DNA from 2 places in the Caulobacter sp. DWR1-3-2b1 genome. Region 2 is predicted to be linked to the other one. Evidence: riboswitches for the same ligand, from Rfam matches in the RefSeq annotation. Region 2 holds a riboswitch; the other holds the start of a gene.

Region 1 (3,970 bases), on a different contig from region 2:
GATTGACTGCATAAGATCAGCACACTTGTCTCTGAGCGCCGGAATGACCGAGGCGCTGACAGACACCGCAGGTGTGGGCGCTCTAGAACCAAAAATAGAAAAGCTGATCCTAGAGGCGCTGAACCTGGGACAGTTTCCCGACATCCCAGAACGGGTTCTGCCGTACGCTCAGTTGGTAGAAGCGGTTCAAGAGCCAGGCAGACTCCCTTGGGGGGACGTTCTCGTTTTCACGAATGAGGAAGCGGAAGCTTTGAAAAAGCTCAACTTCTATCGCGAGCTAATCGATCACGTAAAGCCAACCTCATGGGTGCTGGCGGCGAGTGACCTGAGTGCGGCGATAGTTGGTTCACTCAGTGTGTTGCCCCGAGTGATCGGTACCGCCGCCCAACGCTATTCCGTATGCGAAGTGGCCGCCGTTGCTGATGCGGTGAAACGGACCAGATTCGCGCTTAGTGAAGGCATCCCTCGGGATGCTTCCCCGCCTTGAAACCCTTGGTGGAATTGGAGCTCTGGGGTCAGACCGTGTCAAGGACGGCCCGCAGGGCCGCCGCGACGCGGCCGGCCCGAGGCCGGTCCTTGACACGGTCTGACCCCAGAGCAAGCTCACCTCCAAGGATTTAAGGCGCAGTCTTGGCCGGGCTGGGTGTCAGCTCCCACTCACATCCGTCATTTCCGCCCTTATGGCGGGAACCTCTGGTTCAGCTGACACGTGAAGCGCAAGCGAAGTGCGCGCACTTCGCCCCTCCCGCACCTGTTGCGGCGGCGAGGTTTCCGCCACAAGGGCGGGAATGACGGTGGGTGCAGGTGTTACCGCCGCGCCTCGGTCGCCATGCGGATCGCCAGGCCGCCCAGCACCGTCGCCATCAGCCAGCGCTGGATCAGGACCCACACCGGTCGGCCCGCCAAGAAGCTCGCGATCGAGCCCGCCGCCAGGCAGATCAGGCCGTTAACGGTCAGGCTGATGACGATCTGGCTGCCGCCCAGGATCAGCGACTGGCCCAGCACCCCGCCGTGCTCGGGCTTGATGAACTGCGGCAGCAGCGACAGATAGAGCATCGCCGCCTTGGGGTTCAGCAGGTTGGTCAGGAAGCCCATGGCCATCAGCTTGGCCGGCGGGTCTTTCGGCAGTTCGCGCACCTGGAACGGCGAGGCGCCGCCCGGCCGGATCGCCTGCCAGGCCAGCCAGCCCAGATAAAGCGCGCTGCCGAACCTCAGCACGTCATAGGCGATGGGCGCGGCTCCAGAGAGAGGTGGGGCGCCCAGGCGAACGGCTTTGCTGTGGTCCGCGCTCCCTTAAGGGTGCTCGCTCTGATCGCCAGTCGCGCGGACGGGGGGAAGCTACACCGGGTTCCGCCCGCTGACCACGGGGACCGGGATCGCGCCGTCCCCGGATGGGGAGGGGGATAGGCGGGAAAATCCTCCCCCTGGCGGGAGGTGATCACGAAGCGATCGGAGGGGGAAGTCCTGCTGAATCAATGCGGTGTTCCCCCACCGGCCTCCGGCCGCCTCGCCCCTTCGGGGGAAGGACCGCACGAGCGTCCAGACAATCGACGCAGCCCCCATAAAACCTGCCGTATTCTTGACCCACCTCGTCGCGAGGAAAGGGCGCAAGGCCAGCGACCGTTGCGGCGACGAGGGGTGATCGAGCGGGGACAGGCGGGCGTAATGGCTCGCGGTCCGGCGTGAATGCTATTCACGCCGCCCGTCCGGGGCTGGAAGCGTACGAGGCGTCACATACCGCCCAAGCGCAGGCTCTTGTGAACCGGTCACGCGGAGCGGACGGCTTCGTCGAAACGGTAATCTCTAACTCACATCCGGACGTCGTCCGGACGCTCCGCGACCCTTTCCATCCCTTCGCAGCGAGAGCGCGAGGTCGCTCAGCCGTGCGCCCCGGCGATCCCTCCATTTCTGAGAATGATTATCATTGCGACCCTGCAATGGCGCCGCTAAGAACGCCTCGCAATAACAGAAAGGGGCGCGAGGGATCGTCGCCCGCTGGGGACAGGATTTCTTATGCGTAACCCGAACACCCGTGGTGTGGTCAGCCGTCAACGTCGCGCTCTGGGGGCGGCCGCCGTCGCCGGCGTCGCCGGCCTGACCTTCGGCGCCGGCCTGGCCCATGCCGCCGATATCGACGCTCCGGTCGCGACCACCGCCGCCGCCGACGCGACCGAAGTCACGGGCGTCAAGGTCGACGGCAAGAAGGCCACCGACGTCCAGTCGGCCAAATACACCGCCCCGCTGGTCGATACGCCGCGCTCGATCACGGTGATCTCCAGCAAGATCATCGAGCAGACCGCCGCCACCTCGCTGACCGACATCCTGCGCACCTCGCCGGGCATCACCTTCGGCGCGGGCGAAGGCGGCCAGCCCCTGGCCGACCGTCCGTTCATCCGGGGCCAGGCCTCGGGCAACAACGTCTTCGTCGACGGCATTCGCGACGCCGGCGGCCAGACCCGCGAAGTGTTCAACCTGGAACAGGTCGAGGTCATCAAGGGTCCGGACTCGGTCTATAGCGGCCGCGGCTCGGGCGGCGGCAGCATCAATCTGGGCAGCAAGTCGCCCAAGCCCACCAACTTCATGCGCGGCTCGGTCGCCGGCGGGACCGACGCCTATGTCCGCGCCACGGCCGACGCCAACTACGCCTTCGGCGAAACGGCGGCCTTCCGTCTGAACCTGATGGCGACCCAGGGCGACACGCCCGGCCGCGACAGCATCGATTTCAAGCGTTGGGGCATCGCGCCATCGCTGGCCTTCGGCATTGGCGCCGACACGCAAGTGACCGCCAGCTACTATCACCTCGACACCGACCAGGACCCCGACTACGGCATCCCGCTGGCCAGCAAGCGCACCTGGGGCGTGGCGGGCACCGACAGCAAGACGCGTCCGGCCGACGGCATTTCCGACGTGTCCCGCGACGCCTATTACGGCCTTTCGGCGCGCGACTTCATGAAGACCAAGGCCAACATCGCCACCTTGGTCTTCAACCACCAGATCAATGACGACTTCTCGGTCCGCCAGGCCGTCCGCTATTCGAAGACCATCAACGATTACGTCGTCACCAATCCCGGCGACGGCGGCGCTGCCCAGTTCGTGGCCGGCGAATGGTGGATGAAGCGCGGCACCAAGGCCCGTTACAACCCGGCCACCACCGTCGCGGCGGTCACCGACTTCAGCGGCAAGTTCGACGTCGGTTCGATCAAGAACAGCTTCAACCTCGGTGTCGAGCTGTCGCGCGAAGTCAACGAAAACGCCGCCTACGTCATCTACACGACGGCGGGCTCAGCCTGCCCGACGGGCTTTACGCTCAACTCCACCACGGCCGGCGTCGGGGACTGTACGCGCCTCTACGCCCCCAACCCGGGCGATGCGTGGGCAGGGATCATCACCCGCGCCCCGGCGGCCCGGACCGTCACCAAGACCGCCGCCGCCTACGCTTTCGACACCATCACCCTGACCCCCAAGCTGCTGGTCAATCTGGGCGTTCGCTATGACGACTATTCGACCAGCGGCCTGAACGTCACGGCCACCAGCGCCAACGGTCTGATCACCGGCGTGACCTATACCGGCGTGGCCAAGGCGACCTGGAACTTCTTCAACTACCAGATCGGCCTGGTCTACAAGCCGACAGCGTCGAGCAGCCTCTACACCTCCTACTCGACGTCTTCGACGCCCCCAGGCATTGCTGGCGGCGATCAGAGCACCGCGGGCTCGGTCGGCACAGGCAACCTGGCCACCACGCAGCTGGAGCCGGAAGACACGACCAGCTACGAACTCGGCGCCAAGTGGAACCTGTTCGACGACACCCTGGCCCTGTCGAGCGCGGTGTTCCGCACCGAGCGCAAGAACGCCCAGGTCCTGATCGACGCGGGTATGTACGCCCAGGTCGGCGAGACCATGGTCCAAGGCGTCGAGCTGGGCGCCTCTGGCAACATCACGCCCAAGTGGCAGGTGTTTGGCGGCTATACCT
Region 2 (3,970 bases):
TTTCACGTGTCAGCTGAACCAGGGGTTTCCGCCACAAGGGCGGGAGTTCACCGGGACCGACAATTCCTGGCGGTGGCAATCTGAATGGCCGAAGTCAGCGCCTATGCTGATGCCTGGGCACGACCCGACACAAACCTTCTTCCGCATCCGGCCCAGTGTATGTTCTAGAAATGCCGCCGCTCACCACAATCGTTTTCGACCTGGATGGCACGCTGCTAGACGGCGACTCCGCTACTGCTTGGATGATCAGCAGGATCAGGCGCTCTTGGGCGAGAACTGCCATAGCCGTCGCTGCCGCGCCCGTCGCCGGCTTGCTTATGACGCATTCTCGATCGCGGCGCTGGGGCGCCTCAATAGCCCTTTGGATCGCAAGCGCAGGGCAGACCGAAGATGAGCTCCGAGCCTCCTTTGGTGCCTTCGCGAGTGGGATTCAGCGAGGTGATGGGCCCATCGGTTGGCGGGAGGCCGGGCTTTTGACGATGCGCGGCCATATCGAGCGTGAAGAGCCAGTGATCATCGCCACCGCCGCCCCGGCATGGCTGGCTGAAAAGCTGATCGAGGGCCTGAACTTGCCGCCGATTGCAGTCGTTGGCTCTACGCTCGGCCCATGGCTTGGAGGATGGATCGGAATCCGACACTGTCGCAATCAGGCAAAGTGCGACGCCCTTTTGGTCGCCGGGCATGGCCAGCGGTGGGCGGTAGCCTATTCAGACAGCGCAGATGACCTGCCATTGTTGGCGCGAGCTGATCGAGCGTGCCTAGTGAATGGGTCTGTCCCAACGCTCGCTCGGTTCGCAAAGAGCGGCGTCGCGGTCGAACCTATTTCCTGGTGAGCCGGGTGAGCGCAATGTCTGCTGCCGGCGTCGGCGGCAGACCTTTGCCAGCGTCGGTTTATCCCCGTCGTTTTAGGGCGGGAATGACGGGAGGTATGGGGATGGGGTGTGCTCTATCCCCGTTCTTTTGAGAACAAACCCCAGCGAGATAAGCAGCTTGTAAAAATCTTCATCGCCCCGATCCTTGGCGCTCAAACCGCCCGCATAATCATGGCTGTCCCCGTCGCAGGGGGAGGGCGCTTGGTACCGGCCTGATGCGGCGACGGGTGATGAAGCTGAGCGGGGCCGCGACGCCCTGGAAGGCGGGTCGAGGTGTGCGGGCTGTCTCAGAAGGACGGACCGGATGCTGAGTGGCTTGTCGGCCGAGCGAGCGCGGGTTGAAGAGGGCGGGGATCAGAAGCCGCCTATCGCACATCGTCGGCGTCGAGACGGATAGCCGATCGACGAGATGCGCGCCCGTCCGGGGGTTAATTGGGAATCAGAGCTGAAACTCACGCTCGTGTGCCCCGATCCTCACGGTCAAGAACAGCTTGGCGAAGCGGACAGGTCGAGCCGAAACGCACAACACACATCACGGTCATCCGGGCTCGCCCCGGCCGCTTCGCGCCTCCCCACCCACTTGCAGCCAGTTTGGCGCGAGGCCGAAAAGCCGTGTCCACCAGACTTGCCCCCTACGGGTCGCTTCGCGACCGTCTTCCCCCGGAGGGGGAAGATGAAACGCGCCGACCCGTCCCCCCCCCCAGGAGAAACACCCCGTGCCCAAGTCCAAGCCGCCCCGCAGTCGCTATCGCCCCCTTCGCCACGTCAACAAGGTCACCGACCGCGCGATGACGATCTATGACAAGCTGGAAGAGGTCACCGAAAAGCTCCATCGGCAGATCGCGCCCTTCCTCGACCAGATCCCGGCGCGCGAGCGCACCCTCATGCTGACCCTGCTGGCCGACAACCGCGCCCAGATCGCCGGCGGCCGGGCCGACATCTTCCAGCCCAGCGCGACGCCCGTGCTGGACGAAATTCTGCGACAAGACGCCGAACGCCAGCGCGCTGCAGCGAAGCGCTGATTGACTCCCTCGCCCCCGCCCGTATTTTCCGCCCCGTTCGGATGACTGGCGTTGAAGGTGGGCGACCACCGGGGAGCCCGAACCTCATCAGCCGCGCGCCTGGGCTCCTTTTTCGTCTCGTTTCACCAGACCCGGAGTCCCGCCGTGCCCGCCGCCCCCGACTATCCGTCCGCCCCCGATCTCGTTTCGCCCAAGCGCGCCCTGCTGTCGGTCTCCGACAAGACCGGGCTGGTCGAGGCGGCCCGGGTCCTGCACGAGGCCGGCGTCGAGCTGGTCTCGACCGGCGGCACCAAGGCGGCCATCGCGGCGGCCGGTCTGCCGGTCAAGGACGTCTCGGACCTGACGGGCTTCCCCGAGATGATGGACGGCCGGGTCAAGACCCTGCACCCCATCGTCCACGGCGGGCTGCTGGGCGTGCGCGACGCGCCCGAGCATGCGCAAGCCATGGCCGACCACGGCATTGGCGGCATCGATATACTGTATGTGAACCTCTATCCGTTCGAGGCCACGGTCGCCAAGGGCGGGTCCTACGCCGAGTGCGTCGAGAACATCGACATCGGTGGCCCGGCCATGATCCGCTCGGCGGCCAAGAACCACGGCTATGTGGCCGTCTGCACCGATCCCTCGGACGTCGCCGAAGTGCTGGAGGCCCTGAAGGCCGGTGGAACGACCCTGGCCCTGCGCCAGACCCTGGCGGCCCGCGCCTATGCCCGCACGGCGGCCTATGACGCGGCGATCTCGGCCTGGTTCGCGCAAGCGCTCGGCCAGGACTTCCCGGCCCGCAAGAGCATTTCCGGCGAGCTGCGCCAGATCATGCGCTATGGCGAGAACCCGCACCAGAAAGCGGCCTTCTATGCGTTTCCCAGCCCGCGCGTCGGGGTGGCCACGGCCACCCAGCTGCAGGGCAAGGCGCTCAGCTACAACAACATCAACGACACCGACGCGGCCTTCGAGCTGATCGCCGAATTCGACCCGGCCGATGGCCCGGCCGTGGCGATCATCAAGCACGCCAATCCGTGCGGCGTGGCCGTGGGCGGCTCGCAGCGCGAGGCCTATGAGCGGGCCCTGGCCTGCGACCCGACCTCGGCCTTCGGCGGCATCGTGGCGGTGAACTCCCGCCTGACCCGCGAGGCGGCGCTGCAGATGGTCGAGATCTTCACCGAGGTGGTGATCGCCCCGGAGGCCGACGACGACGCCGTCGCCGTGTTCGCGGCCAAGAAGAACCTGCGCCTTCTGATCACCGGCGGCCTGCCTGACGCACTCTCGACCGGCGACACCTTCAAGAGCGTGGCCGGCGGCTTCCTGGTGCAATCGCGCGACGACGCCCGCATCAAGGCTTCGGATCTGAAGATCGTCACCAAGCGTCAGCCCACGGACGAAGAAGTGCGCGACATGCTGTTCGCCTTCACCGTCGGCAAGCACGTCAAGTCCAACGCCATCGTCTATGCCCGCGCGGGCCAGACCCTGGGCGTCGGGGCCGGCCAGATGAACCGCAAGGACTCGGCCCGGATCGCAGCCCTTCGGGCCGCTGATTTCGGGTTGGACCTGAAGGGCTGCGCCTGCGCTTCAGAAGCCTTCTTCCCGTTCGCCGACGGGCTGATCCAGGCGGCCGAGGCCGGGGCCACGGCGATCATCCAGCCGGGCGGCTCGATGCGCGACCCCGAAGTGATCGAGGCTGCCGACAAGCTGGGCCTTACAATGGCCTTCACCGGCGTGCGGGTATTCCGGCACTAGAATGGATAGCGCCGCCTGGGGAGCCAAGGTCGCCGAACACTCGCGGGTGTTCAAGCCCGACGGCGCCGGACCCTTCCCGGTGGCGCTGATCCTGCACGGCTGCGGCGGCAAGACGCCGTTCCTGGAGGTGTATGCGCAGACGGCGGTCGCGGCGGGCTACGCTGCCATCGTCATCGACTCCCTGAAGCCGCGCGGCATGTCCACTCTTGAGGGGCGGCTTCGCGTTTGCACTGGAACGACCCTGCACGGCCTCAAGCGCTCGGCCGACATTTTCGCGATGTTGACCTGGCTGGAAACCCAGGGCTGGGCCGATCACGAGCGCATATTCCTCGCCGGCTGGAG

The links. Region 2 has a riboswitch for ZMP and ZTP ahead of purH (bifunctional phosphoribosylaminoimidazolecarboxamide formyltransferase/IMP cyclohydrolase). Riboswitches for the same ligand answer to the same signal wherever they lie in the genome.
Region 1: linked by a shared signal. The riboswitch ahead of ACP69S_RS03960 (LysE family translocator) and the one ahead of purH (bifunctional phosphoribosylaminoimidazolecarboxamide formyltransferase/IMP cyclohydrolase) in region 2 are both predicted to bind ZMP and ZTP.

What each region holds. Positions count from the first base shown of each region.
Region 1 is NZ_JAFCSZ010000003.1:37,794-41,763, reverse strand. It holds gene ACP69S_RS03965 (hypothetical protein) at 44-487, shown strand; gene ACP69S_RS03960 (LysE family translocator) at 808-1,263, opposite strand; ZMP/ZTP riboswitch at 1,251-1,333, opposite strand; partial or broken gene ACP69S_RS03955 (hypothetical protein) at 1,473-1,681, opposite strand; gene ACP69S_RS03950 (TonB-dependent receptor) at 2,014-3,970, shown strand, end outside.
Region 2 is NZ_JAFCSZ010000009.1:77,311-81,280, forward strand. It holds partial or broken gene ACP69S_RS10720 (hypothetical protein) at 1-42, shown strand, start outside; gene ACP69S_RS10725 (haloacid dehalogenase-like hydrolase) at 171-833, shown strand; gene ACP69S_RS10730 (hypothetical protein) at 1,589-1,894, shown strand; ZMP/ZTP riboswitch at 1,926-2,006, shown strand; gene purH (bifunctional phosphoribosylaminoimidazolecarboxamide formyltransferase/IMP cyclohydrolase) at 2,039-3,628, shown strand; gene ACP69S_RS10740 (dienelactone hydrolase family protein) at 3,630-3,970, shown strand, end outside.